One region of the Kineococcus gynurae genome, then DNA from elsewhere that is predicted to be linked to it. Evidence: riboswitches for the same ligand, from Rfam matches in the RefSeq annotation. Region 1 holds a riboswitch; each other region holds the start of a gene.
What was found. A riboswitch is a leader RNA that binds a small molecule or an ion and turns the genes downstream of it on or off. The one in region 1 is predicted to bind S-adenosylmethionine.

Region 1 (5,113 bases):
CGCGTCGGAGGGTTCGAAGACCTCGGCGGGGACCCCGGGGGAGACCGTGGCGGAGCCGTCGTCGGGGGTGGCAGGCATGAGCCGGACCCTAGTGGACGAGGAACACTCCCAGGGAACACCCGCAGGGAACACCGGCAAGGAACACCCGCAGGGAACACCCGCGGCCGCGGTGGTGCTGCACCCGCCGTGCCTGACTTCCTGCTCGGACTCCAACCCGTGACCGTCGGCGCCGAACCCGCCGAGGCGGTCTCGCCGGACTTCTGGGTGCGCGTGGCGACGCGCGCCGAGGCGGTCGGGGTCGACCTGCTGCTGCTGGCGGACTCGTGGGTCCCCGGTCCCGGGCCGCGTCCCGACGCGGTCGCCGTGGCCTGCCGGGTCGCGCCGTCGACCCGGCGGATCGGCCTCGTCCCGACCGTCACGACGACGCACACCGAGCCCTTCCACACCAACAAGGCGATCGCCACGCTCGACCTGGTCAGCGCGGGGCGGGCGGGGTGGCAGGTCGCCGTCTCCACGGGGCCGGTCGAGGCCGCGGCGTTCGGCCGTCGCCCCCCGGCGCCGCCCGGACGGCTCTGGGGCGAGGCCGCGGACACCGTGACGGTGGTCCGCAAGCTCTGGGACAGCTGGGAGGACGACGCGGTGGTCCGCGACGTCGCGACCGGTCGCTACGTCGACCGCGACAGGCTCCACCACGTCGACCACGTCGGGCCGGAGTTCTCGGTGAAGGGCCCCTCGATCACCCCGCGCTCGCCGCAGGGCCAACCTCCGGTCGTCGTGTCCCTCGCCGCCGACGACCCGACGGATCCGGCCCCCCTGGACGCCGTGCTGCCGGTCGCGGCCGAGCACGCCGACCTGGTCCGGGTGCCCGCGGGGGAGGGCGCGCCCGCCCTCGCGGCCCGGGTCCGGGCCGCGGCCGCCGACCGGGGCCGGCCCGCGCCGCTGCTGCTCCTCGACGTCGGGGACCTCGGGGACGGGCCAGGGGCCGCGGTGACCGGTGCGGCCGCCGACGGCTGGGACGGGATCGTCCTGGTGGCCGGGCCCGCCGGCCCGGACGACCTGCTGGACCGCCTCGCCGCGACCGGTGCGCGCCCCGCCGGCACGGCCGGGCCGCGGACCCTGCGCGAGCGACTGGGGCTGCCGCGGCCGGTGAGCCGCTACGCCACCGACCCGACGCCCTCCGTCGAGGGAGAGGACCGATGAGCCGGCCGAGCGGTGCGCGCCGGGAGATCCACCTCGCGGCGCACTTCCCCGGGGTGAACTCGACGACCGTGTGGCGCGACCCGCGGGCCGGGTCGCAGACCGACTTCGCGTCCTTCGTCCACCTCGCCCGGACGGCCGAGCGCGGACTCATGGACTTCTTCTTCCTCGCCGAGGGACTGCGGCTGCGCGAGCACCGGGGGCAGATCGTCGACCTCGACGTGGTCGGCCGCCCCGACACCTTCCCGGTGCTGAACGCGCTGGCGGCGGTGACCGAACGGCTGGGGCTGGTCGGCACGATCAGCACCACCTTCAACGAGCCCTACGAACTGGCCCGGCAGTTCGCGACGCTCGACCACCTCTCGGCGGGTCGGGCCGGCTGGAACATGGTGACGAGTTCCGACGCCTTCACCGGGGAGAACTTCCGCCGGGGCGGGTACCTGCGGCGCGAGGACCGCTACGTCCGGGCTCGCGAGACGATCGAGGCGACCCGGGTCTTCTGGGACTCGTGGGCCCCCGGTGCCCCCGCCCGCGAGGTCGCCTACCGGGGCGAGCAGTTCGACGTGGTGGGTCGGTCCCTGCTGCCGCGCAGCCCGCAGGGCCATCCGGTCCTGGTGCAGGCCGGGGACTCGCCCGACGGCCGCGGTTTCGGCGCGGCCCACGCCGACGCCATCTTCACCATCCACGGATCCCTCGAGGCGGGGCAGGCGTTCACCGCCGACCTGCGGGCCCGGGCCGAGGCGGCCGGGCGGGACCGGGACGACGTCAAGATCCTGCCGGGGGCGAGTTTCGTGCTCGGCGACAGCGCGGCCGACGCGGCCGAACGGGCCCGGGAGATCCGGTTCCAGCAGGTCGGTCCGGAGCAGGCCGTGGCGTTCGTGGAGCAGCTCTGGGGCGTCGAACTGCCGGGTCTCGACCCCGACGGGCCGCTCCCCGCGAGCGATCCCGTGGCCGAGCCGGGCGTGACGCAGGGACGGGTCCGGCACGTCCAGGACGGCGCCGCCACCGCGAACGCGTGGCGGGAACTGCAGCAGCGGCACGGCTGGGGGGTGCGGGAACTCGTGGTCGAGGTCTCCCAGCGGCAGCAGTTCGTCGGGACGCCGCAGCACGTCGCCGACGAGATCGACCGGTACGTTCAGGCCGACGCCGCCGACGGATTCATCCTGATCCCGACGCTCACGCCGACGGGCCTGGACGAGTTCGTCGACCGGGTGGTGCCGTTGTTGCAGGAGAAGGGGACCTACCGCCGCGCGTACACGGGGCGGACCCTGCGCGAGCACCTGGGGTTGCGCCCGGTCTGACCCGGGCCCCGGTCAGGCCCGGGTCTGCAACCGCCGGAACGCGGAACCGTGGAACACCAGCGGCTCGACGTCCTCGGGTGTGGTCAGCGCGTGCACGTCGAGCAGCACGATCCCGTGGTCGCCCGCGGCGACCACCTCACGGACCGAGGTCTCCAACCAGCAGGCGGCACCGTCGATGAAGACGGCCCCCTGCTCGCTGGAGCGGGTGGTCAGCCCGGCGAACCGGTCGCGCCCCTTGGCGGCGAGCGCCTTGGCGGTGGCGTCGTGGCTCTCGCCCAGCACGGAGATGCCGATGCGGGGCAGCTCTTCCAGCACCGGCCAGGTGCCCGACGTCCACTGGATGCAGAAGGCGACGATCGGCGGGTCGAGGGAGACGCCGACGAAGCTGGAGGCGGCGAACCCGATCGGCGATCCGGTCGTGGGGTCGAGGGCGGCCACCCCCACCACACCGGTCGGGAAGCGCCCGAAGGCGGTCCGCAGGACGGTCGCGTCGAGCTCGTCGCGGTCGTGCTGCAGCAGGGGCGCGGTCACGGTGCTCACCTTCGTGTCCTCCTCAGATCCCGCGCGGGGCGCGGGTCTCACGTCCTTGTCCGACGGCGGTCGCCGCAGGACCTGGTCTTCACCCGGGGCACCCCATCGCGTGACGGAGGGTTGCCGGCCGACCAGCCGGGGCTCGATGTCGGCGCTCGTGACCTTCAATCGAAATCTACTGTCGGCCCGCAACCGGTGCAACGTGGCTGCGCCGTCCGGGGGTCCGGCCCGGCGGGTGCGGTTGACATCGCGTCGCGGGCCGGGCACGGTTCTCGGCAACGCCATCCAGAGCGGCCGAGAGACCCGGATCGACGACGCCGCAGCAACCCCCCGCAGGTCGGGAGCGGGTGCTACCGCCGGGGACGATGGAGGAAGTCATGTCCACGAGCACCCGGACCCCTCGGGTCGCCCGCCCGCGTGCCGTCACGGTCCCGCGCCCCCTGCTCCTGCGCTCGCGCCGGCACATCGACCTGTGCCGCTGCGTCGCCGCCGCCTGTCGCGGCTGACCTCTCCTCGCCGGGTCCCGCTGCGGGCTCGTCCGGCCCGGACGACGGGCGCCCACCGGCGTCCGCCCCGTGCGGCACCCTGCCGCGACAACCCGACCCGGCCGACCCTGCCGACCCGGCCGACCCTGCCTCGTCGCGCCCCGGTCCGTCCGGCCCGTGCGCGCGCCCTCCCCGACCGACCCACCCTCGAACGGAAGAGAACCCCGATGACCAGCTCCACCGACACCCGCCCCGACGTCGACACCTCCCAGGCCCGGTTCGCCGAGTACGCCCATCCGGAGCGCCTGGTCAGCACGGAGTGGCTCGCCGCGAACCTCGGCCGGGAGGGGCTCGTCGTCGTCGAGAGCGACGAGGACGTCCTGCTCTGGGACACCGGCCACATCCCCGGCTCGGTCAAGGTCGACTGGCACACCGAGCTGAACGACCCCGTCACGCGTGACTACGTCGACGGCGAAGGCTTCGCCGACCTGCTCTCGCGCAAGGGGATCCGGCGCGAGGACACCATCGTCCTGTACGGGGACAAGAGCAACTGGTGGGCCGCCTACGCGCTGTGGGTGTTCACCCTGTTCGGTCACGAGGACGTGCGCCTGCTGGACGGGGGCCGGGCCAAGTGGGTCGCCGAGGGCCGCGAGCTCACCACCGACGTCCCCTCGCCCGAGCGCACCGAGTACCCCGTGGTGGAGCGTGACGACGCCGCGATCCGGGCGTTCAAGGACGACGTCCGGGACTTCCTCGGCGGTCAGCTCATCGACGTCCGCTCCCCGCAGGAGTACACCGGTGAGCGCACCCACATGCCCGACTACCCGCAGGAGGGCACCCTGCGCGGGGGCCACGTCCCGGGTGCGGCCAGCGTCCCGTGGGCGAAGGCGGCGGCCGAGGACGGCACCTTCCGCAGCCGGCGCGAGCTCGAGGACCTCTACCTGGGCGAGGCCGGGCTGGAGCCGGGCGAGCCCACGATCACTTACTGCCGCATCGGTGAGCGCTCGAGCCACACCTGGTTCGTGCTCACCCACCTGCTGGGGCTGTCCGACGTGCGCAACTACGACGGCAGCTGGACGGAGTGGGGCAACGCCGTGCGCGTCCCGATCGTCACCGGCGGCGAGCGCGGCGGGAGTCCCGCCTCGCCCACGGCATGAGCCGCGGGCCGGCGACGCTGCTGCGGGGCACGACCCCGCCCACGTGGCGCTACGACCGGCTCGTCGAGGCCCTGACCCCCGTCCTGCGGGGGTTGGGGTCGGCCCCGCTCCGGGTGCTCGACGTCGGGGGCGGCGCCGGGCGCGACGCGGTCGCGCTCGCCCGGTTGGGGCACGAGGTCCTCGTGCTCGACACCTCGGCCCGGGCGCTGGCCCAGGCCCACGAGGCGGCCGACCGGGCCGGCGTCGCCGACCGGATCCGGACCGTCGACGCCGACCTGGAGGACCTGACGACCCTGGCCGAGCTGACCCGCTACCGGGCGGGCGGCTCGGGCTCCTTCGACCTCGTCTGCTGCCACGACGTACTCGGGGGCCGGGGCAGCGCCGAGCAGGTGCTGCTCGACCTCGCGACCGTGTCGTCGTCGGTGCGGCCCGGCGGGGTGCT
Region 2 (5,113 bases), on a different contig from region 1:
GTCGGGAGTGAGATCCATGTCGGCGGTCGCGCCGGGATGGTCGATGGACTGCCCCGGCGTGCTCGAGGGGTGCTGCGTCGTGGGGTCGGTGGGCGTCGTCTGGTCGGCCATGCTCCTTCCTAACCCGCCACGCGGGTCACGACATCTCCAGAACCGTGGCCGACCATGGTCATCCCCGGAGCAGGTGCGCCGTCCGTCGCGGCAGGAGTTCGCGCAGGACCAAAGACGTGGCTGTTCGACGGATCCCGCGGCAGCGCATGATCTTCTGGGTGATCTCGTAGATGTGGTCGGCGTCGCGCGCCGCGATCTCGATGAGGAGATCGTTCTCCCCGGCCGTGCCCAGGCACTCCACGACCTCCTCGATCCCCGTCAGGTCGCGCAGCAGGTCGTCGAACTCGTCCTGGTCCACCCCGGCCGTGACCATCGCCCGCAACGGCAGACCCACCGCGGCCGTCCGCAGCCGAACCGAGTGCGGGGCCAACGGTCCCTCCGGTGCCGCGAGCCGTTCCAACCGGGTGTGCACCGTTCCCCGGGCCAGCCCCAGGTCGAGGGCGAGCTTCGCGACGGTGGCGCGCGGGTCGACGTCGAGGGCCAGCAGGATGCGCCGATCGGTCGCGTCGAGAGTGGTCACGTCGATCAGTTTACGGGCGACGGGACGGGTGTGATTGGTCAGATCGCCCACCGCACACCCCGACGGTTGTGCATCTCGCCGTCCGCGCCGCACGATCCCGGCATGACGGAGCAGACGATCTCGGTGGGCGGCTACCTCGCGACCCGGTTGCAGCAGCTGGGGATCGGGCACCTGTTCGGGTTGCCCGGGGACTTCAACCTGGGCTTGCTGGACGAACTGCTCGGGGCCGGTCGAGGCCCGGTCCCGCTGCGCTGGATCGGTTCCAGCAACGAGCTGAACGCCGGGTACGCGGCCGACGGGTACGCCCGGATCCGTCGCGGGCCTGCGGCGGTCGTGACCACCTACGGCGTGGGTGAACTCTCGCTGGTCAACGCGTTGGCGGGCAGCTTCGCCGAGGACGTTCCCGTGGTCTCGATCGTGGGGATGCCGTCCACCGCGGCGCAGTCGGCCGGACTGCTCCTGCACCACTCCCTGGCCGACGGCGACCACGGCCATTTCGTGCGCATCGCCGCCGAGGTGTGCGCCGAGGCCGTCGTGGTCCGGGCCGAGCACGCGGCGCGGACGATCGACCGGGTGCTGCGCCGGGCGGTCGACTCCTCCAAGCCCGTCTACCTGGGCGTCCCCGCCGACGTCGCCCGCGTGCCCGTCAACGCCGCCGCGCTCGCTCGCCCCCTGCGGTTGCTGCGCAGCGACGTGGAGGCGGCGGCCGAGTTCCGGGCCGCCCTCACCGAGCACCTGTCCGGCAGCACCGGGCTCACCGTCCTGGCCGGTCCCCGGTTGCACCGTCGGCACCTGGAGGACCGGGTCCGGGCGGTGGCCGCGCACGGCGGGGTCCGGGTCGCGACGCAGTCGGCGTCGAAGGCCATGCTCGACGAGTCGCACCCGGCGACCCTCGGGGTCTACGCGGGGGAGTTCACCGTCGCTCCCGCGACCCGGGCGGCGGTGGACGGGGCCGCGGCCGGCGGGACGGAACGGCTGGTCCTGGCCGGCGTCGTGCTCACCGACTTCCTCACCGGGCGGTTCACCCACGGTTTCGACCCCGACGCCGTGGTCGACCTGCAGCTCGACCACGCGCGGGTCGCCGGGGCGGAGTTCCACGGGGTCCACCTGGAGGAGTCGCTGGGGATCCTGGAGGAGATCGTCGCCGCCCGGACCGGTGCCGTCACGGCGCGCGCCGAGGTCCGGGCCTCCTCCGCCCGGCCCATCACGGGGGACGCCCCGCTGGCCCACGCCGAGTTCTGGCCGATCCTGCAGGACTGGCTGGCCCCGGGGACCCTGCTCGTGGCCGAGGCCGGCACCTCCTTCTACGGTGCCCTGGAACTCACCCTCCCCGACGGGTGCGACCTCCTGGGTCAGCCGGTGTGGTCCTCGATCGGGTACACGCTGCCCGCGGCCCTCGGCGCGGTGCTCGCCGCGCCGGACCGCGAGACCGTGCTGCTCATCGGCGACGGTTCGGCGCAGCTCACCGTGAACGAGCTCGGCCGCCTGCTGGAGCAGGGGTCCCGGACGACCGGCCCGGCCCCGACGATCTTCCTGCTGAACAACGAGGGTTACACCGTCGAACGGGCCATCGCCAGCCCCGAGGCCGTGTACCAGGACGTGCTGGCATGGAACTGGACGCAGCTGCCCGCGGCGCTCGGGGCGCCGGCCACCGCGGTGTTCCGGGCGGCGACGTCGGCCGACCTGACCAAGGTCCTCGCCGAACGTCGGGCCGACCCGCAGCGGCCGGCCCTCATCGAAGTCGTGCTTCCCCGCGACGATGCTCCCGAGCTGCTCAAGGTGCTGGCCCGCAGCATCCGCTGAGCCGGGGGGTTCCCCCACGCACGTCCCGTGTGAGTTTCCTCGCCCCCTCGTCGCTGAAGTTGACGGGGGCAGCAGCGGCTCCTAGCGTTCCCTCAGGTCATGAGTGACAGCGCGAAGCCCTGGCTGGCTGTCCGGCAACCCTCCTCCGTGGCGGGGTGCCCCAGGTGAAGACTCGGCCGCTCCCCGCCCGGGGCCGCGGCAAGTACGGGTTCTGAGTCGCCGACGAGCGTTCCGTCGGCACGAGCGTGAAAGAGGTCGACCAACCATGTCCAGCACCGGGTCCTCCCCCGCCCTCCCGCCCAAGCCGAAGCGCAGCCCGGTCCCGATCGTCGCGGGAATCGTGGTCGCCGTCCTCGTCGTCGTGGGCGCGGTGATCTTCTTCAACCGCGGCGGCGACGACGTCACCACGACGGCGGCCGGCGGGGCCGAGGCGCAGACGGTCAAGATCGGCGTCGCCGACAAGGCGCAGGACTACTGGAAGCCCTACGTCGAACTGGCCAAGTCGCAGCTGAACGTGGACGTCGAGCTGGTCAACTTCGGCGACTACAGCCTGCCGAACCCGGCGCTGTCGCAGGGTGAGCTGGACATCAACCAGTTCCAGCACATCCAGTACCTGGCGAACTACAACGTCACCGCCGACGACGACCTGCAGCCGATCGCCTCCACCGCGGTCTACCCGCTGCCGTTGTACTCGACCACGGTCGACGACGCCTCGGCGATCCCGCAGGGTTCCGTCGTCGCCATCCCGAACGACGCGATCAACGAGGCGCGCGGCCTGCTCGTGCTGCAGTCGGCCGGGCTGATCACGCTGGCCGACGGCGGCAACGCCTACTCCACCGTCTCCGACGTCACCAGCGCCAAGGTCAAGGTCACCCCGATCGACGCCTCGCAGACCGCCAACGCGCTGCTCTCCGGTTCGGCCGTGGCCGCGATCGTGAACCAGAACTACGCGACCGACGCGAAGCTCCCGCTGGACGACGCGATCGCCCAGGACGACCCGTCCGACCCGACCGCGGCGCCGTACGTCAACCTGTTCGCGGTCCGCGCCGAGGACAAGGGCAACGAGACGTACCGCAAGCTCGGTGAACTCTGGCACGACCCGTCGGTCCAGGAGCTGTTCAAGAAGGCCAACCCGACCGCGGTCGTGGTGGACGAGTCCGCGGCCAAGCTGCAGGCCGACCTGGCCACGGTCGAGCAGGACGCGCGGGACGCGGCCTGACGTGACCGCGCTCGTCACGCTCGACAAGGTCGGCAAGCGCTACGACCGGCCCGGGGCCGGGCCGGTCGTGGCGGTCGACGACGTCAGCCTCGAGGTCGCCGAGGGCGAGGTGCTGGCGGTCATCGGGTACTCCGGGGCCGGCAAGTCCACCCTGGTACGCCTCGTCAACGCCCTGGAGATGCCGACCTCGGGATCCGTCCGGGTGGCGGGTCAGGACCTGACCCGGTTGTCCGAGAAGGAGCTGCGGGCCGCGCGGTCGCGGATCGGGATGATCTTCCAGCAGTTCAACCTGTTCCGGTCCCGGACGGTCGCCAAGAACGTCGGCTACCCGCTCAAGGTGGCCGGTGTCGCCCGGGCCGAGCGGGACCGGCGGGTGGCGGAGCTGCTCGACTTCGTCGGGCTGCTGGACCGCGCGCACGCCTACCCCGAGCAGTTGTCGGGCGGGCAGAAGCAGCGCGTCGGCATCGCCCGGGCCCTGGCCACGAACCCGCCGCTGCTGCTCGCCGACGAGGCGACCAGCGCGCTGGACCCGGAGACCACCGAGGAGGTGCTGGCCCTGCTGCGGCGGGTCAACACCGAGCTCGGGGTCACCGTCGTCCTCATCACCCACGAGATGGAGGCGGTCCGCCAGATCGCCGACCGGGTCGCGGTCATGGAGAAGGGTCGGATCGTCGAGATCGGCGACGTCTACGAGGTGTTCACCGCCCCGAAGACCGCGGCCGCCCGACGTTTCGTCCGCACGGCCACGCACGACCGGCCCTCGCCGGAGATCCTCCGGCGGTTGCGCGAGCACCACACGGGCCGCCTGGTGTCGGTCCGCATCACCGACCGCCCCGGGCTCCAGCAGGTCGTCGATCGCTGCTTCCGCGACGCGGGGGTCCAGGCCGAGCTGGTGTTCGGCGGGGTGGGGGAGATTGCCGAACGGCGGGCGGGGTCGCTGACCTACGAGCTGGGCGGCGGTGACGGGGTCGCCGACGTGGACGCCGCCCTGCGCAACCTGCGCGACGCCGGGATCGACGCCGAGGAGGAGAACTGACGTGGACGGCTTCTTCGACGGCGTCGACCCCGACGTCTACCTGACCGCGATCGGGACCACGCTGTTCATGACGGTGGTCTCGATGGTCATCGCCGGGGCCGTGGGGCTGCTGCTCGGGGTCGCGCTCTACGCGACCCGGCGGGGCAACATCCTCGAGAACCGGATCGCCTTCGGGATCATCGGGTTCGTCGTCAACCTCATCCGGCCGATCCCGTTCGTGATCCTCCTGGCCACCCTGTTCCCGCTGCAGCAACTGGTGGTGGGGACCTCGATCGGCACCCCGGCCGTGACCTTCACCATCGCCTTCGCCGCCGGGTTCGCGGTCGCCCGCATCGTCGAGCAGAGCCTCGTCGCGGTCGATCCCGGGGTCGTCGAGGCGGCCCGGGCCGCGGGTGCCTCCCGGCTGTCGATCCTCTTCACGGTG
Region 3 (5,113 bases), on a different contig from region 1:
GCAGGCCCCCGCCGAGGCGTTCGTCGTCCACTACCAGCCGATCGTGGCCCTGGCCACGGGCGAGGTCGTCGGGCTGGAGGCGCTGGTCCGCTGGCGCCGCGACCGCGACGGTCTGTCCCCGCTGGTCGGCCCCGACGAGTTCATCAGCCTGGCCGAGCGTTCCGGCACGGTCGTCGCCATCGGCGACTCGGTCCTGCGCCAGGTCGCCGCCGACGCGGCCTCCCTGCAGGTCCAGGCGGGTCGCTCGCTGGAACTGATGGTCAACGTGTCCCCGGTGCAGCTGCGCCGAGCGGAGTTCACCGAACGGGTCGCCGCGGCCGTCCGGCGGATCACCGCGGCCGGGTGCCGGCTGCACCTGGAGATGACCGAGTCGGTGATGATCGACGAGGACTCCAACGGTGCCCTGCACGACCTCGCCGACACGGGTGCCTCGCTGACCATCGACGACTTCGGGACGGGGTTCTCCTCCCTCGGCTACCTGCGCCACCGCCCGTTCTCCAGTTTCAAGATCGACCGGAGTTTCGTGCAGGACATCGCCACCGAGTCGACCTCCCGCGCCCTGGTCGAGGGCATGGTCAAGATGGGGCAGGCCCTCGACCTGTCCGTCGTGGCCGAGGGCGTCGAGGCCGCCGACCAGGCCGACATCCTGCGCGACATGGGGTGCCCGCTGGTCCAGGGCCACCTGTACTGCCGGCCGTTGCCGCTGGCCGAGGTGCAGGAGTTCCTCGCCTCCCGGCGCATCCGGTCGCTGTCCGCCTGAACGGTCGGCCCGAACGGTCTGCCTGAACGGGCCGGGGCTCAGAAGTACCAGGGGAACGGCGACCAGTCCGGTTCCCGCTTCTGCAGGAACGAGTCCCGGCCCTCCACGGCCTCGTCGGTCATGTAGGCCAGCCGGGTCGCCTCCCCGGCGAACACCTGCTGCCCGACCATCCCGTCGTCCACCGCGTTGAACGCGAACTTCAGCATCCGTTGCGCGGTGGGCGACTTGCGGTTGATCTCCGCGGCCCACGCCAGCGCGACCGACTCCAGATCGGCGTGGGGGACGACCGCGTTCACCATGCCCATGCGGTGCGCCTCCTCGGCGCTGTAGGGGCGGCCGAGGAAGAAGATCTCGCGGGCGAACTTCTGCCCGACCTGCCGGGCCAGGTAGGCCGAGCCGTACCCGGCGTCGAAACTCCCCACGTCGGCGTCGGTCTGCTTGAACCGGGCGTGCTCGGCGCTGGCCAGGGTGAGGTCGGCGACGACGTGCAGGCTGTGCCCCCCGCCGGCGGCCCACCCGGGCACGACGGCGACCACGACCTTGGGCATGAACCGGATCAGGCGCTGCACCTCGAGGATGTGCAGCCGTCCGCCCTCGGCCTTGACCCGGGCGGCGTCGACCGTGTCGGCGGTCTCGCCCTCGGCGTACTGGTAGCCCGAGCGGCCGCGGATGCGCTGGTCCCCGCCGGAGCAGAACGCCCACCCCCCGTCGCGCGGGCTGGGGCCGTTCCCGGTCAGCAGGACACAGCCGACGTCCGGGGTGCGGCGGGCGTGGTCCAGGGTCCGGGCCAGTTCGTCGACCGTGCGAGGGCGGAACGCGTTGCGCACCTCCGGGCGGTCGAAGGCGATCCGCACCGTCCCTCGTTCCGGGCCCGGCCGCCGGCAGCGGTGGTAGGTGATGTCCTCCAGGTCGCCGAAACCGGCGACCTCCTCCCAGGCCTCGGGGTCGAACAGGTCGCTGACGGCACGCTCGCTCACCCGGGCACGGTATCCGCCGCATCCTCCGGAGGGCTGGCGCCCACGACCCCGGCCATGTCAGTATGTAAGGACAAACAAGGAGGTTCATCCATGCCGCTGCTCCGTTTCGACCTCGTCGTCGGCCGTACGCCCGACCAGCTCCGCACCCTGCTCGACGCCGCCCACACCGCGATGGTCGAGGCCTTCGCCGTCCCGGACTCCGACCGCTACCAGGTCGTCCACCAGCACGCCCCGGGCGAGCTCGTCCTGCACGACACCGGCCTCGGGATCGAGCGCACCGACGACGTCGTGCTGCTGCAGGTCACCAGCCGCCCCCGCGGTCGGGCGGCCAAGGAGCGCTTCTACGCCCTGCTCGTCGAGAACCTCGCCCGCGACTGCGGCATCAAGACCTCCGACGTCGTGGTCTCGGTCGTCGAGAGCGGTGACGACGACTGGTCCTTCGGGCACGGCCGGGCGCAGTTCCTCACCGGGGAACTCTGACCCCCGCGCCCAGGTCCCGCCCGTAGACGTGGACCCGGCCGTCGGCCAGCACGTGCACCTCGCGCTCGGCCAGCCGGGCGAACCCCAGCCGCTCGTAGAGCCGGTGCGCGGCGACCATCCGCGCCTGGGAGGCCAGCACCAGCCGGTCCAGGCCGCGCTGCCGCCCGACGGCGAGGGCGTGCTCGACCAGCGACGTCGCCACCCCGCGCCCGCGGGCGGCGGGGTCGGTGGCCAGCAGCCGCAGGTCCATCTCGCCGGGCCGGGACACGGCCGAGCAGTTGCGGCCCGGGCGCGGCAGGGTGACCGTCCCGAGCAGGGTCCCCTCGAGGGCGTCCACCGCCACCACCAGCTCGTGCTCGGCGGCGCGGCCGGCGGCGTCGGCCACCGAGGCCGCGTACGGCCCGGCGAGGGCGTAGTCGTGGGCGTAGGCGCGCAGCGCCAGGTGCCCGACCGCGTCGAACTCGTCGGGTCGGGCCGGACGCACGAGGGTCCGGACGTCGCTGAGGAGGCTCACCACGTGCTCCCGTCGGTACCGCGCTTGCCGGGTACGCCCTCCGCACCGGCCAGGTCTTGTCCCAGGAGCACCCCGTCGCGTGAGGGGTTGCCGGCCGCCGGCTGGGACACCGCAGCGGACCTCTTGACCTGTCGGCAGCCTAACGGACGCGCACGATGGGCCGAACCGGCGTCAGGATGCCCGGGTGAGCCCCACCACCCCCGACCTCGCCGAGCTCCTCGACGCCGCGGTCGTCGTGACCCTTCCCCTGCACCGCCGATTCCGGGGCATCACCACCCGGGAGGCGCTGCTGCTGCGGGGCCCGGCCGGCTGGGGCGAGTTCGCCCCCTTCCTCGAGTACGACGCGCAGGAGAGCTCCCGCTGGCTCGCCGCGGCGATCGAGGCCGCCTGGACGGGGTTCCCCGCCCCCCGGCGCGCGTCCGTCGAGGTCAACGCGACCGTGCCCGCCGTGCCCGGCGCCGACGTCCCCGCCGTCCTCGCCGGGTTCGGCGACTGCCGGACGGTCAAGGTCAAGGTCGCCGAACGGGGTCAGACCCTCGCCGACGACGTCGACCGGGTCCGGGCCGTGCGTCGCTGCGCCTGGGCCGACGCGCGGATCCGGGTCGACGCCAACGGCGGCTGGACCGTCGACGAGGCCGAACGCGCCCTCGACGCGTTGGGCGAGAGCGGGTTGGAGTACGCCGAGCAACCCTGCGCGAGCCTGGAGGAGCTGGCCGAGCTGCGCCGCCGGATGCACCGCAGCGGCGCGGTCGTCCCGCTGGCCGCCGACGAGAGCATCCGCAAGGCCGAGGACCCGCTGCGGGTCGTCGGGCTGGAGGCCGCCGACCTCGTCGTCCTCAAGGTAGCCCCGTTGGCCGGGGTCCGGCCGGCGCTCGCCGTCGCCGCGGCCTGCGGGCTGCCGGTGGTCGTCTCCTCGGCCCTGGACACCTCGGTCGGCATCGCCGCCGGCCTGGCCCTGGCCGCGGCCCTGCCCGAGCTGCCCCACGCCTGCGGCCTCGGAACCGTCGCGCTGCTGGCCGGCGACGTCCGCCACGACCCGCTCGTCCCGGTCGACGGTCGCCTCCCGGTGGGTCCGGCCGTGGCCGACGCCGACCTCGTCGAACGCCACCGCGCCCCGCAGGAGCGGCAGGGGTGGTGGCGCGAGCGGCTGCGGGCCGCCCACGCCGTGCTCAGCCCGGACGACCCGGACGGGGTCGCAGCAGGTTCGTGATCCGGGCCGTGCAGAGCCGTCGACCGTCCTCGTCGGTGACGACGACCTCGTGGCTGGCGATCGTGCGGCCCAGGGTGATGGCCGTGGCCGTGCCGGTCACGACGCCCGACGTCGCCGAGCGGTGGTGGGTCGCGTTGATGTCCAGGCCCACGGCCAGGGAGTGCGGCCACCCGTGCAGGGTCGCCCCGATCGAGCCCAGGGTCTCGGCCAGCACGCAGCTCGCGCCCCCGTGCAGCAGGCCGGCGATCTGCTGGTTGCCCTCGACCGGCATGGTCGCGACCAGCCGCTCGGGCGTGGCCTCCAGGATCTCGATCCCCATGCGCTGCAGCAGGGTCGGGCCCAGCCCGGCGGGGGCGGCCGCGGCGAAGACCTCGTTCAGGTGCCCCAGGTCCGCCCCGGGCTCGACGGTGTCGGTCATGGCGGGAGCCTGGCACACGGCCCCCGCGGGACGGGTCCGGGTGGGTGCCCCGTGGCGCGCGGATCTTCGGAAGCGAGAGACCATCGGAGGGTGAATCCCTCGACCGCGCTGGCGGCGGTCCTCGTCGACGCCCTCGTCCGACTGGGTCTGCGCCACCTCGTCCTCGCCCCCGGCTCGCGCAGCGCCCCGCTCGCCTACGCCGCGGCGGCCGCCGCCGAGGCCGGACGGCTGCAGCTGCACGTGCGGGTCGACGAGCGCAGCGCCGGGTTCCTCGCCCTGGGCCTGGCCCGCGGGGCCGGCTCGCCCGCCCGCGCCGAGCTCGCCGCCGTCGTCACCACCAGCGGGACCGCCGCCGCCAACCTGCACCCCGCGGTGCTGGAGGCCCACCACGCCGGGGTGCCGCTCATCGTCCTGACCGCCGACCGTCCGCACGAGCTGCGCGGGTCCGGGGCCAGCCAGACGGCCGACGCCCAGGCCCGTCTGTTCCTGCCCTCGGTGCGGTTCTCGGCCGACGTGCCCGCCCCCGTGGACCCCGACCGGCAGGCCCCGAGCTGGCGCTCCAGCGTCTCCCGGGCCGTGGCGGCGGCCCGCGGTCGGACGGGTCGGGCCCCCGGCCCGGTCCACCTCGACGTCGCCTTCGCCGACCCGCTGACGCCGGGCTCGACCCTGCGCTCGCTGGAGCCGGACCCGGAGATCGAGGAGCTCTCGGCGCACCCGCGCCTGGCCGGGCGCGACCCGGCCGGGCTCACCCGGG

Region 2: another riboswitch for S-adenosylmethionine. It lies ahead of ACFFKU_RS02170 (MetQ/NlpA family ABC transporter substrate-binding protein); the one in region 1 lies ahead of ACFFKU_RS08620 (flavin reductase family protein).
Region 3: another riboswitch for S-adenosylmethionine. It lies ahead of ACFFKU_RS14850 (GNAT family N-acetyltransferase); the one in region 1 lies ahead of ACFFKU_RS08620 (flavin reductase family protein).

Annotation. Positions count from the first base shown of each region.
Region 1 is NZ_JBHLUI010000008.1:471,438-476,550, forward strand. Features, by position in the region: gene acs (acetate--CoA ligase) at 1-78, opposite strand, end outside; gene ACFFKU_RS08610 (LLM class flavin-dependent oxidoreductase) at 187-1,200, shown strand; gene ACFFKU_RS08615 (NtaA/DmoA family FMN-dependent monooxygenase) at 1,197-2,498, shown strand; gene ACFFKU_RS08620 (flavin reductase family protein) at 2,511-3,080, opposite strand; SAM riboswitch class IV at 3,076-3,192, opposite strand; gene ACFFKU_RS08625 (hypothetical protein) at 3,407-3,535, shown strand; gene ACFFKU_RS08630 (sulfurtransferase) at 3,742-4,671, shown strand; gene ACFFKU_RS08635 (class I SAM-dependent methyltransferase) at 4,668-5,113, shown strand, end outside.
Region 2 is NZ_JBHLUI010000003.1:167,942-173,054, forward strand. Features, by position in the region: gene ACFFKU_RS02155 (SDR family oxidoreductase) at 1-111, opposite strand, end outside; gene ACFFKU_RS02160 (Lrp/AsnC family transcriptional regulator) at 170-631, opposite strand; gene ACFFKU_RS02165 (alpha-keto acid decarboxylase family protein) at 734-2,434, shown strand; SAM riboswitch class IV at 2,530-2,645, shown strand; gene ACFFKU_RS02170 (MetQ/NlpA family ABC transporter substrate-binding protein) at 2,700-3,653, shown strand; gene ACFFKU_RS02175 (methionine ABC transporter ATP-binding protein) at 3,655-4,689, shown strand; gene ACFFKU_RS02180 (methionine ABC transporter permease) at 4,757-5,113, shown strand, end outside.
Region 3 is NZ_JBHLUI010000010.1:245,671-250,783, forward strand. Features, by position in the region: gene ACFFKU_RS14835 (putative bifunctional diguanylate cyclase/phosphodiesterase) at 1-760, shown strand, start outside; gene ACFFKU_RS14840 (1,4-dihydroxy-2-naphthoyl-CoA synthase) at 799-1,737, opposite strand; gene ACFFKU_RS14845 (tautomerase family protein) at 1,828-2,217, shown strand; gene ACFFKU_RS14850 (GNAT family N-acetyltransferase) at 2,201-2,731, opposite strand; SAM riboswitch class IV at 2,747-2,860, opposite strand; gene ACFFKU_RS14855 (o-succinylbenzoate synthase) at 2,916-3,941, shown strand; gene ACFFKU_RS14860 (PaaI family thioesterase) at 3,901-4,260, opposite strand; gene menD (2-succinyl-5-enolpyruvyl-6-hydroxy-3-cyclohexene-1-carboxylic-acid synthase) at 4,450-5,113, shown strand, end outside.